3 regions of the Pseudomonas sp. H1_D05 genome follow, and region 3 is predicted to be linked to each of the others. Evidence: predicted binding sites of a transcription regulator. Region 3 holds the regulator's gene; each other region holds the start of a gene.

Region 1 (5,128 bases), 1.4 Mb from region 3:
GCATTGCAGGCGTTTCTGCGCCATCCACAGTTGCGCGACCAGGCTGAAACCGGTCAGCGCGGCATCGAGCCACGGTTGCGCGGCGTCGGTCCAGTGAGCCATGGCCGCACCGAGCAACAGGCTGCCGACCGCGCCAACGCCCAAGCCGATCAGGACCGAGCGTTGATCGAGGCGCGTGACCTCACGACCGTCATGCATCGTCCCGGCGCGGGTCCATTGCCACCAGCCATAGACTTGCAGCGCGGCGTAGATCACTTGCAGCAACATGTCCGAATACAGCTTCACTTCAAAGAAGATCCAGCTATAGAGCAGCACCATGACCAGACCGATCGGCCAGCACCACGGATTCTGTTTGACCGTCAGCCACACGGCGAGCACCCCGAGGGCGGCGGCAAACAGTTCAAGCCCGGACATGGGGGTTCCTTGGGGGAAATTGAGGAGGGGGCGGATTGTACTGCATTCGCCCAGACACTGAAGAACCCTGTGGGAGCGAGCTTGCTCGCGAAGGGGCCTGTGCAGTCGAAATCTTCTTTGACTGACCTGACGCTTTCGCGAGCAAGCTCGCTCCCACAGGTTTTGGGTCAGACGCGGAACTGGCGCAGGAGGGCGTTGAGTTGTTCGCTCAACTGGCCAAGTTTCAGGCTGGCCGCACTCGATTGTTCGGCAGCGATCGCCGTGCTGTGCGAGAGGCCGGCCGCCTGAGTGACGTTCTGATTAATGTCCTCGACCACATGCGCCTGCTGCAACGTGGCGCTGGCAATCGAAGCGTTCAGGCCATTGAGATTACGCAGTGCCTGGCCAATCGCATTCAGACTCGCACCGGCCAACCCGGCTTGTTCGATGGTCAGTTGCGACGCCTTGCTGCTGTCGCCGATCACTTTCACAGCGGCTTCGGAATGGTTCTGCAGACGCTCGATCATCGACTGGATTTCCGCCGTCGACTTCTGCGTACGTTGCGCCAACAAGCGTACTTCATCCGCCACCACGGCAAATCCGCGACCTTGCTCACCGGCCCGCGCCGCTTCAATCGCGGCATTAAGCGCGAGCAGGTTGGTCTGTTCGGCAATCGAGCGAATCACTTCCAGCACGCTGCCGATCTGCGTACTTTCGGCGGCGAGGGTGCGGATCACCTCCACCGCTTGATCGATAGTGCCGGACAGTTTGTCGATCTGCTGCAAGCTGCCATCGATGTTGATCTGGCCCTGTTGCGCCTGCGCTTCGGCATCGCGCATTTCGGCGGCGGCGTGCTCGGCGTTCTTCGCCACGTCCTGCACGCCATAGGTCACCTCGTTGATCGCGGTGGCCACCAGTTCCATCTGCTGCGATTGCTGCTGGCTGCGCTGCTGGGCCTGCGTGGCGTCGTTGCCCAGTTCGCTGGACGACTGACCCAGTGCACTGGCCGACACCTGCAATTCGCCGATCACCCGCCGCAGTTTGGCGGTGAAGGCGTTGAAGTGATGCGCCAGTTCAGTGACTTCATCTTTGCCATGGGTATCGAGGCTGCGGGTCAGGTCGCTTTCACCGCTGGCAATGTTGGCCATGGCGTTCACGGTTTCCTGCAGCGGACGGACGATGCTGCGCGCGATGAGGATCACCAGCAGCGCCATGATCACGGCAATCGCCAGGCCGATGACCGTAGCCTTGATCACTTGGCCCTGGAATTCCGCCTGCACGTCGTCGACGTAAACTCCGGAGCCGAGCACCCAGCCCCACGGCTCGAACAGTTTGACGTAGGAGGTCTTGGCCACCGGCTCACTGGCGCCGGGTTTCGGCCAACGGTAGTCGACCATGCCGGCGCCTTTGGACCTGGCGATGGCGACCATTTCGTTGAACACCGCAAAACCGTCCGGATCGCGGATCGCCGAGAGGTTCTGGCCTTCGAGTTTCGGGTTGGTCGGGTGCATGACCATCACGGGCGTGAGGTCGTTGATCCAGAAATAATCGCTCTGGTCGTAGCGCAGCCCACGAATCGCCGTCAGCGCCTGTTTCTGCGCCGCCTCTTTGCTCAGGGTGCCGGCGGTTTCGAGGTCGTGGTAGTAGGTCAGCAGGCCGCTGGCGGTCTGTACTACGTGCTGGGTTTTCTGGGCCTTGGCGTGGTAGAGATCGTCGTGGATCTGCTTGAGCATCAACACGCCCAAGGTCAGCAACATGACCACCGCCACAATCAAGATGAGCCACAAGCGTCGGCTGATCGACACACTGCGCAAGCTGTTCATAACGCTGTCACTCCGGATTCTTTTTCTTGTAATAAACGACCGCCAGCATCCAACCACGATTTCGTGAGCGGGCATACGCGACCCAAGTCGTATAACGCGGCAGCGCTAATAAGGCTTGTCTGTTAGGATTTCGGCCCCGCGCGTGAAAACCTGAATCCAAATTGATATTTCACGGAATTTTGACCGTTTCGTGTGGATCCTGTGCGTGCGGAATCGGTACAGCCATAAACAGCTACGCTGATCGCAGTGAACGCTAGAAAAATATTATCGGAGCATGCCGGCGCGCATCGCTCTTTGGGGGATTGATGGATCTTTGGACGGCCTTGCAGGCACTGATACTAGGAGTTGTAGAAGGGCTGACGGAGTTTTTGCCCATTTCCAGTACCGGACACCAGATCATTGTTGCCGACTTGCTGAATTTCGGCGGCGAACGGGCCATGGCGTTCAATATCATCATCCAGCTCGGCGCGATCCTCGCGGTGGTCTGGGAGTTTCGCCGCAAGATTCTCGATGTGGTCATCGGTTTGCCGACGCAGCCCAGTGCCCGTCGTTTCACCGCTAACCTGCTGATCGCGTTTCTGCCCGCTGTGGTGCTGGGCGTGATCTTTGCCGACCTGATCCACGAATACCTGTTCAATCCGATTACCGTTGCGACCGCGTTGGTGGTGGGCGGCATCATCATGTTGTGGGCGGAAAAGCGTCAGCATGCAGTGCACGCCGAAACAGTCGACGAGATCACTTGGAAAGATGCTTTGAAGGTTGGTTTCGCTCAGTGTCTGGCGATGATTCCCGGCACTTCGCGTTCCGGCTCGACGATCATTGGCGGGTTGCTCTTCGGTCTGTCGCGCAAGACTGCCACCGAGTTTTCCTTCTTCCTCGCGATGCCGACCATGGTCGGTGCGGCGGTCTACTCGGGCTACAAGTACCGCCATCTGTTTGTCCCGGCGGACTTCCCGGTGTTTGCCATCGGCTTTGTCACCGCGTTCATCTTCGCCATGATCGCCGTGCGCGGCTTGCTCAAGTTCATTGCCAGCCATAGCTATGCGGCATTTGCCTGGTATCGGATCGTTTTTGGTCTGGTCATTCTGGCGACGTGGCAGTTTGGCTGGATCGATTGGGCGGCGGCCAAGCCATGAGTGATTCCCGCGCACGCCGGCCCGAAGGGCGACCTTCGGGCGGCAACAACATCCAGCATCTGAAGCTGAAACTGCTGGTTCTGTTGATCGTCTGCGCGTTGCCGCTGTTCGGCTCGGTGTCGATGTGGTTGCGCGGGATTTCGTTGGTGCCGCTGACGGCTTACGGTGTTGTGAGCGTGTTGGCGTTCTTCATGTACTGGGCAGACAAGCGCAAGGCGCGCGCCGACGCCTGGCGCACACCGGAGAACATCCTTCATGCTGTGGAACTGGCGGGCGGCTGGCCGGGTGCATTGATCGCCCAGCAGGTGTTCCGGCACAAGACGCGCAAGGTGTCGTTTCAGATTCTGTTCTGGGTGATTGTGTTGCTGCACCAGGTGTTCTGGATCGACCAGCTGTTTCTTGGCTCGAATCTGCTGACGCTGTTCTGAATACACCGCAACTCCCTATGTAGGAGTGAGCCTGCTCGCGATAGCGGAGTGTCAGCCAAAGAAATTCCAACTGACACTCCGCTATCGCGAGCAGGCTCACTCCTACAGGGATCGGGTTTACAGCAACAAACCGATTTGGGTCTTTTTCGGCAACTTGCTCACCACCAGCTGATGCGAACGTTGCAACAACCCGCGCAATTCCTCGGCGCCCAACGGGTAGGGCGGATGCATGATGATCCACTGCGCCCGGGCCAGATAGGGCGCCGGGTGAATCCCCGGGCGGTCGCAATGACCGAGAAACAGATCTTTATCAACCTTGAACGCCAGCGAATCCCCACGCAGCCCCTGCAAGGCAAACATCTTGTTGCCGGCAATCGAAAACACTCGCACGCCGCCCCATTTGTAATCTTCCCGAGCGCCCGGCAATGCCAGGCAGAACGCCGCAACGTCGGCTTCGTTCATCTTTCCCTTGTTCATAACAACCGCTCCCCACAGGCATTGAACGACTCGACCAGATGATCGATCCACGCGCGCACCGCTGGCATCACCCCGCGCCGATGCGGATACACTGCTTGCAGCCAGCCGCCGGGCAGTGACCACTCCGGCAACATCTGCACCAGCGTGCCGTTTTCCAGCTCCGCCTCGCAATACATCATCGGCAACAGGGTAAACCCCTGACCGGCGAGGACGCAGGCCTTGCGTACGACAAAATCATCGATGCCCAGGCGAGCCTCCATGTTCAGTTCGAAACTGTGGCCCTGCTGATCGAGCAGGCGCACATGCACCATACGATCGGCCTCCAGCGCACCCAGTACGGGCAGATGCTTCAGGTCTTGCGGATGGTTGATCGTCTTGCCCTGTAAAAACGCCGGGCTGGCCACCACGACCATCTGCGCCTGACGCAGGCGTCGGGTCACCAGCAGCGGATCCTCGTCACCGTGCTCACGCACGCGCAACGCGACATCAAAGCCCTCACCGACCAGATCAACACGGCGATTGAGCAGTACGACTTCCAGTTGCACCTGGGGGAATTTGCCAAGGAAATCGCTGATCACCCACGGCAACATTTCCCGGGCCAGACCTGTAGGGCAGGACACGCGCAGTCGCCCGCGCGGCTCGCTGGACATGCTCGCCACCGCTTCATCGGCCATTTCTGCTTCGAGGAGCATCGCCTGACAGTGGCGCAAGTAACGTTCGCCAACTGCAGTGAGATTGAGTTGCCGGGTGGTGCGTTGCAGTAAACGCGCGCCAAGGCGTTCTTCAAGTTCGGCAATGCGCCGCGACAGCCGTGATTTGGGAATCCCGAGCAAGCGCCCGGCCGCAGCAAAACCGCCGGCTTCGACGACTT
Region 2 (5,128 bases), 1.7 Mb from region 3:
TCCGCGGCTAGACGGAAAGACCCCGTGAACCTTTACTATAGCTTTGCACTGGACTTTGAATTTGCTTGTGTAGGATAGGTGGGAGGCTTTGAAGCGTGGACGCCAGTTCGCGTGGAGCCATCCTTGAAATACCACCCTGGCAACTTTGAGGTTCTAACTCAGGTCCGTTATCCGGATCGAGGACAGTGTATGGTGGGTAGTTTGACTGGGGCGGTCTCCTCCTAAAGAGTAACGGAGGAGTACGAAGGTGCGCTCAGACCGGTCGGAAATCGGTCGTAGAGTATAAAGGCAAAAGCGCGCTTGACTGCGAGACAGACACGTCGAGCAGGTACGAAAGTAGGTCTTAGTGATCCGGTGGTTCTGTATGGAAGGGCCATCGCTCAACGGATAAAAGGTACTCCGGGGATAACAGGCTGATACCGCCCAAGAGTTCATATCGACGGCGGTGTTTGGCACCTCGATGTCGGCTCATCACATCCTGGGGCTGAAGCCGGTCCCAAGGGTATGGCTGTTCGCCATTTAAAGTGGTACGCGAGCTGGGTTTAGAACGTCGTGAGACAGTTCGGTCCCTATCTGCCGTGGACGTTTGAGATTTGAGAGGGGCTGCTCCTAGTACGAGAGGACCGGAGTGGACGAACCTCTGGTGTTCCGGTTGTCACGCCAGTGGCATTGCCGGGTAGCTATGTTCGGGAAAGATAACCGCTGAAAGCATCTAAGCGGGAAACTTGCCTCAAGATGAGATCTCACTGGAACCTTGAGTTCCCTGAAGGGCCGTCGAAGACTACGACGTTGATAGGTTGGGTGTGTAAGCGCTGTGAGGCGTTGAGCTAACCAATACTAATTGCCCGTGAGGCTTGACCATATAACACCCAAGCAATTTGCGTCGAAGAGACCAGATTGCGGTGTGTGAAGACGAAACGAACCGAAAGTTCGATGTTCACAAAACACCGAAAGCTGTCACATACCCAATTTGCTGAAGCGAGGCCATCTGGTCACGAGTCAGTACCCGAATTTCTTGACGACCATAGAGCGTTGGAACCACCTGATCCCATCCCGAACTCAGCAGTGAAACGATGCATCGCCGATGGTAGTGTGGGGTTTCCCCATGTGAGAGTAGGTCATCGTCAAGATTAAATTCCGAAACCCCAATTGCGAAAGCAGTTGGGGTTTTGTTTTAGTAGAAGTAACTGTTTTTGCTGGCTCGTTACCGTGTTGACGGGCCAGATACAGAATTTCTTGACGACCATAGAGCGTTGGAACCACCTGATCCCATCCCGAACTCAGAAGTGAAACGATGCATCGCCGATGGTAGTGTGGGGTTTCCCCATGTGAGAGTAGGTCATCGTCAAGATTGAATTCCGAAACCCCTGTCTGCTAACGCGGACGGGGGTTTTGTCATTTCAGGATCAGATAAAGAAACGACAAAGCCAGCCCCTGAGACATCAGGGGCTGGCTTTTTTATGCACAGGAAAAAGGGTTGCAGGATTTGAAACTGCCGCCGGAACGTTGCTCCGGAAACACCGTGACGAACGCTCTGGCACGCCGTTGGGCGGGAATCTGGCAGAAATACCATCCATTTCCTGTATGGCCCTAAGATTTCTCCGACACGTGCCGACAGACTGGTGAGACATGCGTGCACCAAAGTAGAGCGGCTAGTAGAACGCTGCCTGCACTGTACATGGATGTTGCATCCGGAACGCATCCCCACTTTTGGCATAAGAAGTCCCATGAAATGAATCTCAAGTTCAGCCATAAAATCCTGTTGGCCGCCTCGGGCGTCGTGGTCCTGGCGTTCGCGCTGTTCACCCTCTACAACGACTATCTGCAGCGAAACACCATTCGCCAGAACCTCCAGTCTTCCGTGCAGCAGGCCGGTGATCTGACCGCCAGCAGCGTGCAGAACTGGATGAGCGGGCGGATCCTGGTGCTGGAAAACCTCGCGCAGAACGTTGCCCATCAGGGTAAGGACGCGGACTTCCCGGGCCTGGTCGATCAACCGGCCTTCACCTCGAACTTCCAGTTCACCTACGTCGGTCAGGCCAACGGTGTGTTCACCCAGCGTCCTGACGCGAAGATGCCGGACGGCTATGACCCGCGTCAGCGCCCTTGGTACAAGCAGGCCGTGGTAGCTGACAAAACCATGCTGACGCCGCCGTACATGGCTGCTGTCGGCGGGCTGGTGGTGACCATCGCCATGCCGGTGAAAAAGAACGGTGAACTGCTCGGCGTCGTCGGGGGTGACCTGAGCCTGGAAACCCTGGTGAAGATCATCAACTCGGTGGACTTCGGTGGCCTCGGCCATGCATTCCTGGTTAGCGCCGACGGTCAGGTGATCGTTAGCCCGGACAAGGATCAGGTCATGAAAAACCTGAAAGACATCTACCCAAACACCAGCGTACGCATCGAGAAGGGCAACCAGAACGTGTTGCTCAACGGTCAGGAACGTATTCTGTCGTTTACCCCGGTCAGCGATCTGCCGAATGCGCAGTGGTACATCGGTCTGTCGATCGACCGCGACAAGGCCTACGCAGCACTCAGCCAATTCCGCACCTCGGCACTGATTGCGATGTTCGTGGCCGTGGCGGCCATTGCCTTGCTGCTGAGCCTGTTGATCAATGTGTTGATGCGTCCGCTGACCACCATGGGCCGTGCGATGCAGGATATCGCTCAGGGCGAAGGCGACCTGACCCGCCGCCTGGTGGTCGAGAGCAAAGACGAGTTCGGTGAATTGGGCAGCGCGTTCAACCAGTTCGTTGAGCGTATTCACGCGTCGATTTCCGAAGTGTCTTCCGCCACCCGTCATGTGCATGACTTGTCGCAACGGGTGATGGCATCGTCCAACGCCTCGATCGTCGGTTCCGACGAACAAAGCGCGCGCACCAACAGCGTGGCTGCCGCTATTAACGAGTTGGGCGCCGCCACTCAGGAAATTGCGCGCAACGCCGCCGATGCTTCGCAACACGCCAGCGGCGCCAGCGAGCAGGCTGATGACGGTCGTCAGGTGGTCGAGCAGACGATTCAAGCGATGACAGAGTTGTCGCAGAAGATCAGCCTGTCGTGCACGCAGATCGAAACCCTGAACGCCAGCACCGACAACATCGGCCACATCCTCGATGTGATCAAAGGGATTTCGCAGCAGACCAACCTGCTGGCACTTAACGCCGCAATCGAAGCGGCGCGTGCCGGTGAAGCCGGACGTGGTTTTGCCGTGGTGGCGGACGAGGTGCGAAACCTTGCCCATCGCACCCAGGAGTCGGCGGAAGAGATCCACAAAATGATCACGTCGTTGCAGATCGGTTCGCGGGAAGCGGTGACCACGATGAACGCCAGTCAGGTGTCCAGCGAGCAGAGCGTGGAAGTGGCCAATCAGGCCGGTTTGCGTCTGGTCAGCGTGACTCAACGCATCGGTGAAATCGACGGCATGAACCAATCGGTGGCAGCGGCCACTGAAGAGCAGACCGCGGTTGTGGAAACCCTCAACGTCGACGTTAACCAGATCAATCTGCTGAACCAGCAGAGCGTGGCTAACCTCAACGAGACGTTGAAGGATTGTGATGCGTTGTCGCAGCAGGCTAACCGTCTGAAGCAATTGGTCGACAGCTTCAAGATCTGATTATTCAGATTGGAGACCGCGTTATCGTTCTTCGCGAGCAAGCTCGCTCCCACAGATTGACCGCATTCCTACAGAAGGAATGCAATCAAAATGTGGGAGCGAGCCTGCTCGCGAAAGCGGTCTGACATTCACCGCAAAGCCGAAGCCTTAAACAAACAGCTTCAGCACATTCCCCATCGCATCATCCGCAAACCCCTGCACAAAATCCTTGAACCCTGGCAGTGCCTCTTCACCGCCCGCAGCCGCCTCGGCAATGATCGTCCACGTCGCCCGAGACTTACCCGCGCCCAGCGATTCGACATTCATCGCCGCCCACAGATTCGCCACCCCCAACGTGTTGTAAATCGTCGTCCAGGTCATGCTCCGCGCGTGCTCATCGCGGGAGTTGAGTTGCTCGACTACCACGTTGCCATCCTTGAAGCATTTCTTGCGCAGCGAGGACACGCCCTCGCCGATTGTTTCGATGTGCGACAGCGCCGGAATGAAACGGTCGAATCCGCCGAAATCGCCGACCACCGCCCAGACCTGCGCCGCGTCTGCCGGCACTTCTACCGAAGACACTACGTGGCAGCCATGCGGGTTTTTGATCAGGGTATCGGGTTGCAAAGTGCTCATGGTGTTGCTCCTTTTGTTGGATCAGATGAAGTTGATTTCTTTCAGGTAATCGCAGCCACGACGCAGCAGCGCCGGGGATTTCTGCGGGTAGTGCGCGCCCATCAGATGCACGCCGGCCTCAGCGTTGGCATGACCAATCAGGGAGATGTCGCCGATGTCTTCTTCGAAGCCGTTGAGGTAGAAACCGAGCACGCCGAACAGCGCGTTGTCGGCATCGACGCGGTTTAGTTGCTGCTGCCAGTCGGCGACGCTGACCAGCGCGAACTCGCTGCCGGTTTCGCGGAACGAAGTGACGTAGGCGTCCCAGCTCAAAGGCTCGGGGTTATGCAGGTTGAACACCGCGCGGTCGGACGAATAACGGCTGGCGTGGAAAGCAATGAAGCGGGCGAGAAAGTCCACCGGCATCAGGTCAAAATTCAGCGCGAAGGCCGGTACCTGGCCGAGCTGAATCGAGCCTTTGAGCATCAGCATCAAACGGTTTTTGTGCGGCTGACAAACGCCGCTCAAGCTGTTGAAACTAATGTTGCCAGGGCGATACAGATTGACCCGTACACCGCGTTCCCGCGCCCGTTCGAGGATGCGTTCGCCGACCCATTTCGACAGGTTGTAGCCGTTGCGAATATAGATCGGTGGGGTCGTGGCGGCTGGCAGTTCCAGCACCCGTCCAGCATCGTCCACCGTGCTGGAAGCCGACAGCGTCGAGACGAAGTTGAAAACCTTTTTGCTCTGCCCTTCGCACAAGCGCAGCAGGGCGAAAATCGGTTCGACGTTGTCCGCCGCCAGCGACTCGTAATCGAGTACGTGATTGACGTTAGCGGCGTTGTGCACCAGTGCGCCGAACTCGCGATCCAGGCGCTGATAGTCGTCGTCATTCAGGCCCAACTGCGGACGCGTAATATC
Region 3 (5,128 bases):
GTTGAGCCTGCGTGGCGAAGCCGATGGCAATAGCAATCGCCAGATTTTCGCCGGGCTGCCGTTGACCGCCGGCCTGCCGCTGACCGCCGCTGAACCGCTGACCGAGCCGACTTACGCCGCTCCGGCGCGTCCGGCCCCGGCACCTGCGCAGTCCTCCGGTGGTATCGATCCGCGTGCACTGGATTCGATGCGCTTTGAATTGAACAGCCTGCGCGAGCTGATGGAAGTTCAGCTCGGCACCCTGGCCTGGAATCAGCTGCAAGGCAGCCGTCCGGCGCAAGCCAACCTGTATCGCCGTCTGCAACGTATCGGCCTGTCCGGCCCGTTGTCGCGCGATCTGCTGGCGATGATCACTGATATCGAAGAACCGCGTCAGGCTTGGCGCATGCTGCTCGCGCATCTGGCCCGGATGATTGCCGTACCGGAAGTCGAGCCACTGGAAGAGGGCGGTATCATTGCCATGGTCGGTCCTGCCGGCATGGGCAAGACCACTACACTCGCCAAGCTGGCCGCGCGTTATGTGCTGAAATACGGCGCGCAGAATGTCGCGCTGGTGAGCATGGACAGTTTCCGTATCGGCGCTCAGGAACAACTGAAGACGCTGGGCCGCATTCTCAATGTGCCAGTGACCCATGTCGATCCGGGCCAATCGCTGGTGCAAGCGCTGGATCCACTGCTGCGCAAACGCGTGGTATTGATCGATACTGCCGGCCTGCAAGCCAGCGATCCGGCCCTGCGCATGCAGCTGGAAAGTCTGGCCGGGCGTGGCATTCGTTCAAAAAATTATCTGGTCTTGGCAACCACCAGCCAGAAACAGGTTCTAACCGCCGCTTATCACAGTTACAAGCGTTGCGGGCTTGCCGGCTGCATCCTGACTAAACTGGATGAAACGGCCAGCCTTGGCGAAGTGTTGAGCCTGGCGATCAGTCATGAATTGCCGGTCGCGTACCTGACCGATGGCCCACGGATTCCGGATGATTTGCATCTGCCGCGCCGTCATCAACTGGTCAGCCGCGCCGTCAGCGTGCAAATGCAGGAAGAACCCAGCGAAGAAGCCATGGCTGACATGTTCGCTGATATCTATCACAGCCCGACCAAGCAGGTAGGCTGAGGTATTCATGAACAGTTTTTGTACCTACATCGATGGTCTGCCATGCATTGTTCCGGTTGTGAACGCGCAGCCAGTAATGTGGCCTCCGTCTATGCAAGACAAGGTAAAGAAATAACATGGGCAGCATGCATCCCGTACAGGTGATCGCGGTGACCGGCGGCAAAGGTGGCGTCGGCAAGACTAACGTGTCAGTGAACTTGTCGCTGGCGCTGGCAGAGCTTGGCCGTCGGGTCATGCTGCTGGACGCCGACCTGGGTCTGGCGAACGTTGACGTATTGTTGGGGCTGACCCCTAAACGCACGCTGGCCGACGTCATCGAAGGCCGGTGCGAGCTGCGCGACGTGCTGTTGCAAGGCCCTGGTGGCATTCGCATCGTGCCGGCGGCGTCCGGCACCCAGAGCATGGTGCACCTGAGCCCGGCGCAACATGCCGGCCTGATTCAGGCGTTCAGCGACATCGGTGACAATCTCGATGTACTGGTGATCGATACCGCTGCGGGTATTGGTGACTCGGTAGTCAGTTTTGTTCGCGCCGCGCAAGAAGTGTTGCTGGTGGTCTGCGATGAGCCGACCTCGATCACTGACGCCTACGCGCTGATCAAACTGCTCAACCGCGATTACGGCATGAACCGCTTCCGCGTCCTCGCCAACATGGCGCAGAGCCCGCAGGAAGGGCGCAACCTGTTCGCCAAGTTGACCAAGGTCACGGATCGCTTCCTTGACGTGGCCCTACAATACGTCGGCGCCGTGCCTTACGACGAAAGCGTGCGTAAAGCGGTGCAGAAGCAGCGCGCGGTGTACGAAGCCTTTCCGCGTTCCAAGTGCGCGCTGGCGTTCAAGGCGATCGCGCAGAAGGTCGACACCTGGCCGCTGCCCGCCAACCCGCGTGGCCACCTTGAGTTTTTCGTCGAGCGCCTCGTGCAGCAAACGGCAGGGCCCGTGCTATGACCGCAAGCGGTATGAACTACTACAAGAAGTCGGCACGTGACGCGCAGTACGAGTTGATCGAGCGTTACGCGCCACTGGTCAAACGCATTGCCTACCACTTGCTGGCGCGCTTGCCGGCGAGTGTGCAGGTCGAAGACCTGATCCAGGCCGGGATGATCGGCCTGCTTGAAGTCTCGACCAAATACGACGCCAGCAAAGGCGCCAGTTTCGAAACGTACGCGGGCATACGAATCCGCGGCGCGATGCTCGACGAAGTGCGCAAAGGGGACTGGGCGCCACGCTCGGTTCACCGCAATACCCGTATGGTCAGCGACGCGATTCGCTCAATTGAAGCTAAAACCGGCCGTGATGCTAAAGATCACGAGGTTGCGGCCGAACTCCAATTGAGTCTCGACGATTACTACGGGATTTTGAATGACACCTTGGGCAGTCGCCTGTTCAGTTTCGACGACCTGTTGCAGGACGGCGAACACGAAGGGCTGCACGAGGATGGCGCGAGTGCTCATATGGAGCCGTCACGCGATCTGGAAGATGAACGTTTCCAGGCAGCGTTGGCGGACGCGATTGCCAATTTGCCGGAGCGTGAGCGACTGGTGTTGGCGCTGTACTACGACGAAGAGCTGAACCTCAAGGAGATCGGTGAAGTCCTTGGCGTCAGTGAATCGCGGGTCAGCCAGTTACACAGCCAGTGCGCGGCCCGTTTGCGGGGGCGTTTGGGGGAGTGGCGAGCGCGCTGAAGGCAGTGTGGGGACACTGCGAACGAGGCTGGTGCGGTGATGAACGGCACCGGTCTTGCTCTGTTGTGCTCCAGACAGTCTTCGAGTGCTACGCCGGAATGATTGAAATGGCGCGTCCAGGTGCTGGGCGCGTTTAAGACTGCTTGGAGGTCGAATTGGACAAGAACATGAAAATCCTCATCGTTGATGACTTCTCAACGATGCGGCGGATCATCAAGAACCTGCTGCGTGATCTGGGGTTCACCAACACTGTCGAGGCGGATGATGGCGTGACTGCCATTCCAGTGCTCAACAGCGGAAGCATCGACTTTCTGGTAACGGACTGGAACATGCCGGGCATGACCGGTATCGACCTGCTGCGTCACGTGCGTGCCGATGAAAAACTCAAGCACTTGCCAGTGCTGATGGTGACTGCAGAAGCCAAGCGCGAGCAGATCATTGAAGCCGCTCAGGCTGGTGTAAACGGCTACGTAGTCAAACCTTTCACGGCTCAGGCGTTGAAAGACAAAATCGAGAAGATTTTCGAACGCATCGGCTGATGAACGCGCGGGGGAGCTATGGAGCATAACGAATCTTCACAGGGCGATTTCGAGTCGACCCTGAAAAAACACGCGGTCGAACTGGTCGAAAGCCTTGAAAAAGGCAGGTTCGGCGACGCTGTGCAACTGATCCATGAGCTCAATCAGACCCGTGACCGTGGCCTGTACCAGGAAGTCGGCAAGCTCACACGTGAACTGCACAGTGCGATCGTCAACTTCCAGATCGATCCGAACATGCCGCAGGCCGAGGAAGTGTCGCAAATCACCGACGCCACCGAACGCCTGGGCTATGTGGTCAAGCTGACAGAAGCCGCGGCCAACCGCACCATGGATCTGGTGGAAAGCGCCACGCCGGTGGTCAACAGTCTGGCTGATGAAGCGCAGACCTTGAGCGCCGATTGGGGTCGCTTCATGCGTCGCGAGGTCGGGGCTGAAGAGTTCCGCGAGCTGGCGCGCCGGGTCGACGGTTTTCTGTCACGCAGCAGCACGGACAACCGTGCGGTGTCGAGCAATCTCAACGACATCCTGCTGGCCCAGGATTACCAGGACCTGACCGGTCAGGTGATCAAGCGTGTGACCCAACTGGTCACCGAAGTCGAAAGCAATTTGCTCAAACTCGTGCTCATGGCCAGTCAGGTCGACCGCTTTGCGGGCATCGAACATGACCGCGCCGCGATGCTTGCAGAAAAAGATCCACAAAAACATCTCTCGCAGGGTGAAGGTCCGCAGATTCATGCCGATAAACGAGAAGACGTTGTGTCCGGTCAGGACGATGTGGACGATTTGTTATCCAGCCTCGGATTCTAGAGTTGTGGAATTTTAGGTTTTTTGGGTTTTTAGACCTGTAGGAGCACCCCATTAATGAGCTTCGGCGCCGATGAAGAGATCCTTCAGGATTTCCTGGTTGAGGCCGGCGAGATTCTTGAGCAACTGTCCGAACAACTGGTCGAGCTGGAAAGCCGTCCGGATGACGCAGATCTGCTCAACGCAATTTTTCGCGGTTTCCACACTGTAAAAGGGGGCGCCGGCTTCCTTCAGCTCAACGAGTTGGTGGAGTGCTGTCACATCGCCGAAAACGTGTTCGACATCCTGCGCAAGGGTGAGCGTCGCGTTGATGCAGAACTGATGGACGTTGTCCTCGAAGCACTGGACGCGGTGAACAGCATGTTCACTGAGGTTCGTGAGCGTGCACCGATCACCGCCGCTACCCCGGAACTGCTGGCCGCCCTGGCGCGTCTGGCCGAACCGCAATCGGCGGACGCCGCCCCGGCATCGCCGGTGGCCGAGATGATCGAAGAACTGGTCGTTGAAGGCGACTCGTCGGGCGACATCACCGATAACGAATTTGAACAACTGCTGGACTCGCTGAACGCCGTCAAGGCTGAAGCTGAAGCCCCGGCCGCTGTTGCACCTGCGCAAACGGCGGCTGAAGCCGCGAGCGACGAAATCACTGACGCCGAGTTCGAGTCGTTGCTCGATCAGTTGCATGGCAAAGGCCAGTTCGCGGCGGATGCCGTGGCACCGACCGCAGCGGCTCCAGCAGCCCCGGCGGCGGGCGACAGCTCGGATATCACCGACGACGAATTCGAAGCCCTGCTCGATCAACTGCATGGCAAGGGCAACTTTGCCGTTGAAGCACTGGAATCAGCAATTGCCTCGGCACCGGCTGCGCCAGCCGCGCCGGCAGCCGCCGCAGCCGGCAGCGATCTGATCAGCGATCACGAGTTCGAATCGCTGCTCGACGAATTGCACGGCAAAGGCAAGTTCACTGACGTTGGCGCCGCGACTGCCGGC

Evidence for each region. Region 3 encodes FliA, which starts transcription of late flagellar genes. Its sites were predicted from a motif close to CTAAAGTTTNNNNNNNNNNNGCCGNTAA; they were not measured.
Region 1: AB4O11_RS22730 (methyl-accepting chemotaxis protein) is a predicted target of FliA. The motif match lies at 2,344-2,371, and genes of this name have one in related genera.
Region 2: AB4O11_RS09130 (methyl-accepting chemotaxis protein) is a predicted target of FliA. The motif match lies at 1,591-1,618, and genes of this name have one in related genera.

The regions. Positions count from the first base shown of each region.
Region 1 covers NZ_CP162825.1:5,029,568-5,034,695, forward strand. The annotation lists gene pnuC (nicotinamide riboside transporter PnuC) at 1-414, opposite strand, end outside; gene AB4O11_RS22730 (methyl-accepting chemotaxis protein) at 582-2,216, opposite strand; gene AB4O11_RS22735 (undecaprenyl-diphosphate phosphatase) at 2,522-3,352, shown strand; gene AB4O11_RS22740 (DUF1294 domain-containing protein) at 3,349-3,780, shown strand; gene AB4O11_RS22745 (MmcQ/YjbR family DNA-binding protein) at 3,898-4,257, opposite strand; gene AB4O11_RS22750 (LysR substrate-binding domain-containing protein) at 4,254-5,128, opposite strand, start outside.
Region 2 covers NZ_CP162825.1:1,980,996-1,986,123, forward strand. The annotation lists rRNA gene AB4O11_RS09115 (23S ribosomal RNA) at 1-862, shown strand, start outside; rRNA gene rrf (5S ribosomal RNA) at 1,015-1,130, shown strand; rRNA gene rrf (5S ribosomal RNA) at 1,236-1,351, shown strand; gene AB4O11_RS09130 (methyl-accepting chemotaxis protein) at 1,733-3,613, shown strand; gene AB4O11_RS09135 (SRPBCC family protein) at 3,761-4,228, opposite strand; gene AB4O11_RS09140 (amino acid adenylation domain-containing protein) at 4,250-5,128, opposite strand, start outside.
Region 3 covers NZ_CP162825.1:3,655,288-3,660,415, forward strand. The annotation lists gene flhF (flagellar biosynthesis protein FlhF) at 1-1,111, shown strand, start outside; gene fleN (flagellar synthesis regulator FleN) at 1,228-2,058, shown strand; gene fliA (RNA polymerase sigma factor FliA) at 2,055-2,795, shown strand; gene AB4O11_RS16510 (chemotaxis response regulator CheY) at 2,963-3,334, shown strand; gene AB4O11_RS16515 (protein phosphatase CheZ) at 3,353-4,141, shown strand; gene AB4O11_RS16520 (chemotaxis protein CheA) at 4,196-5,128, shown strand, end outside.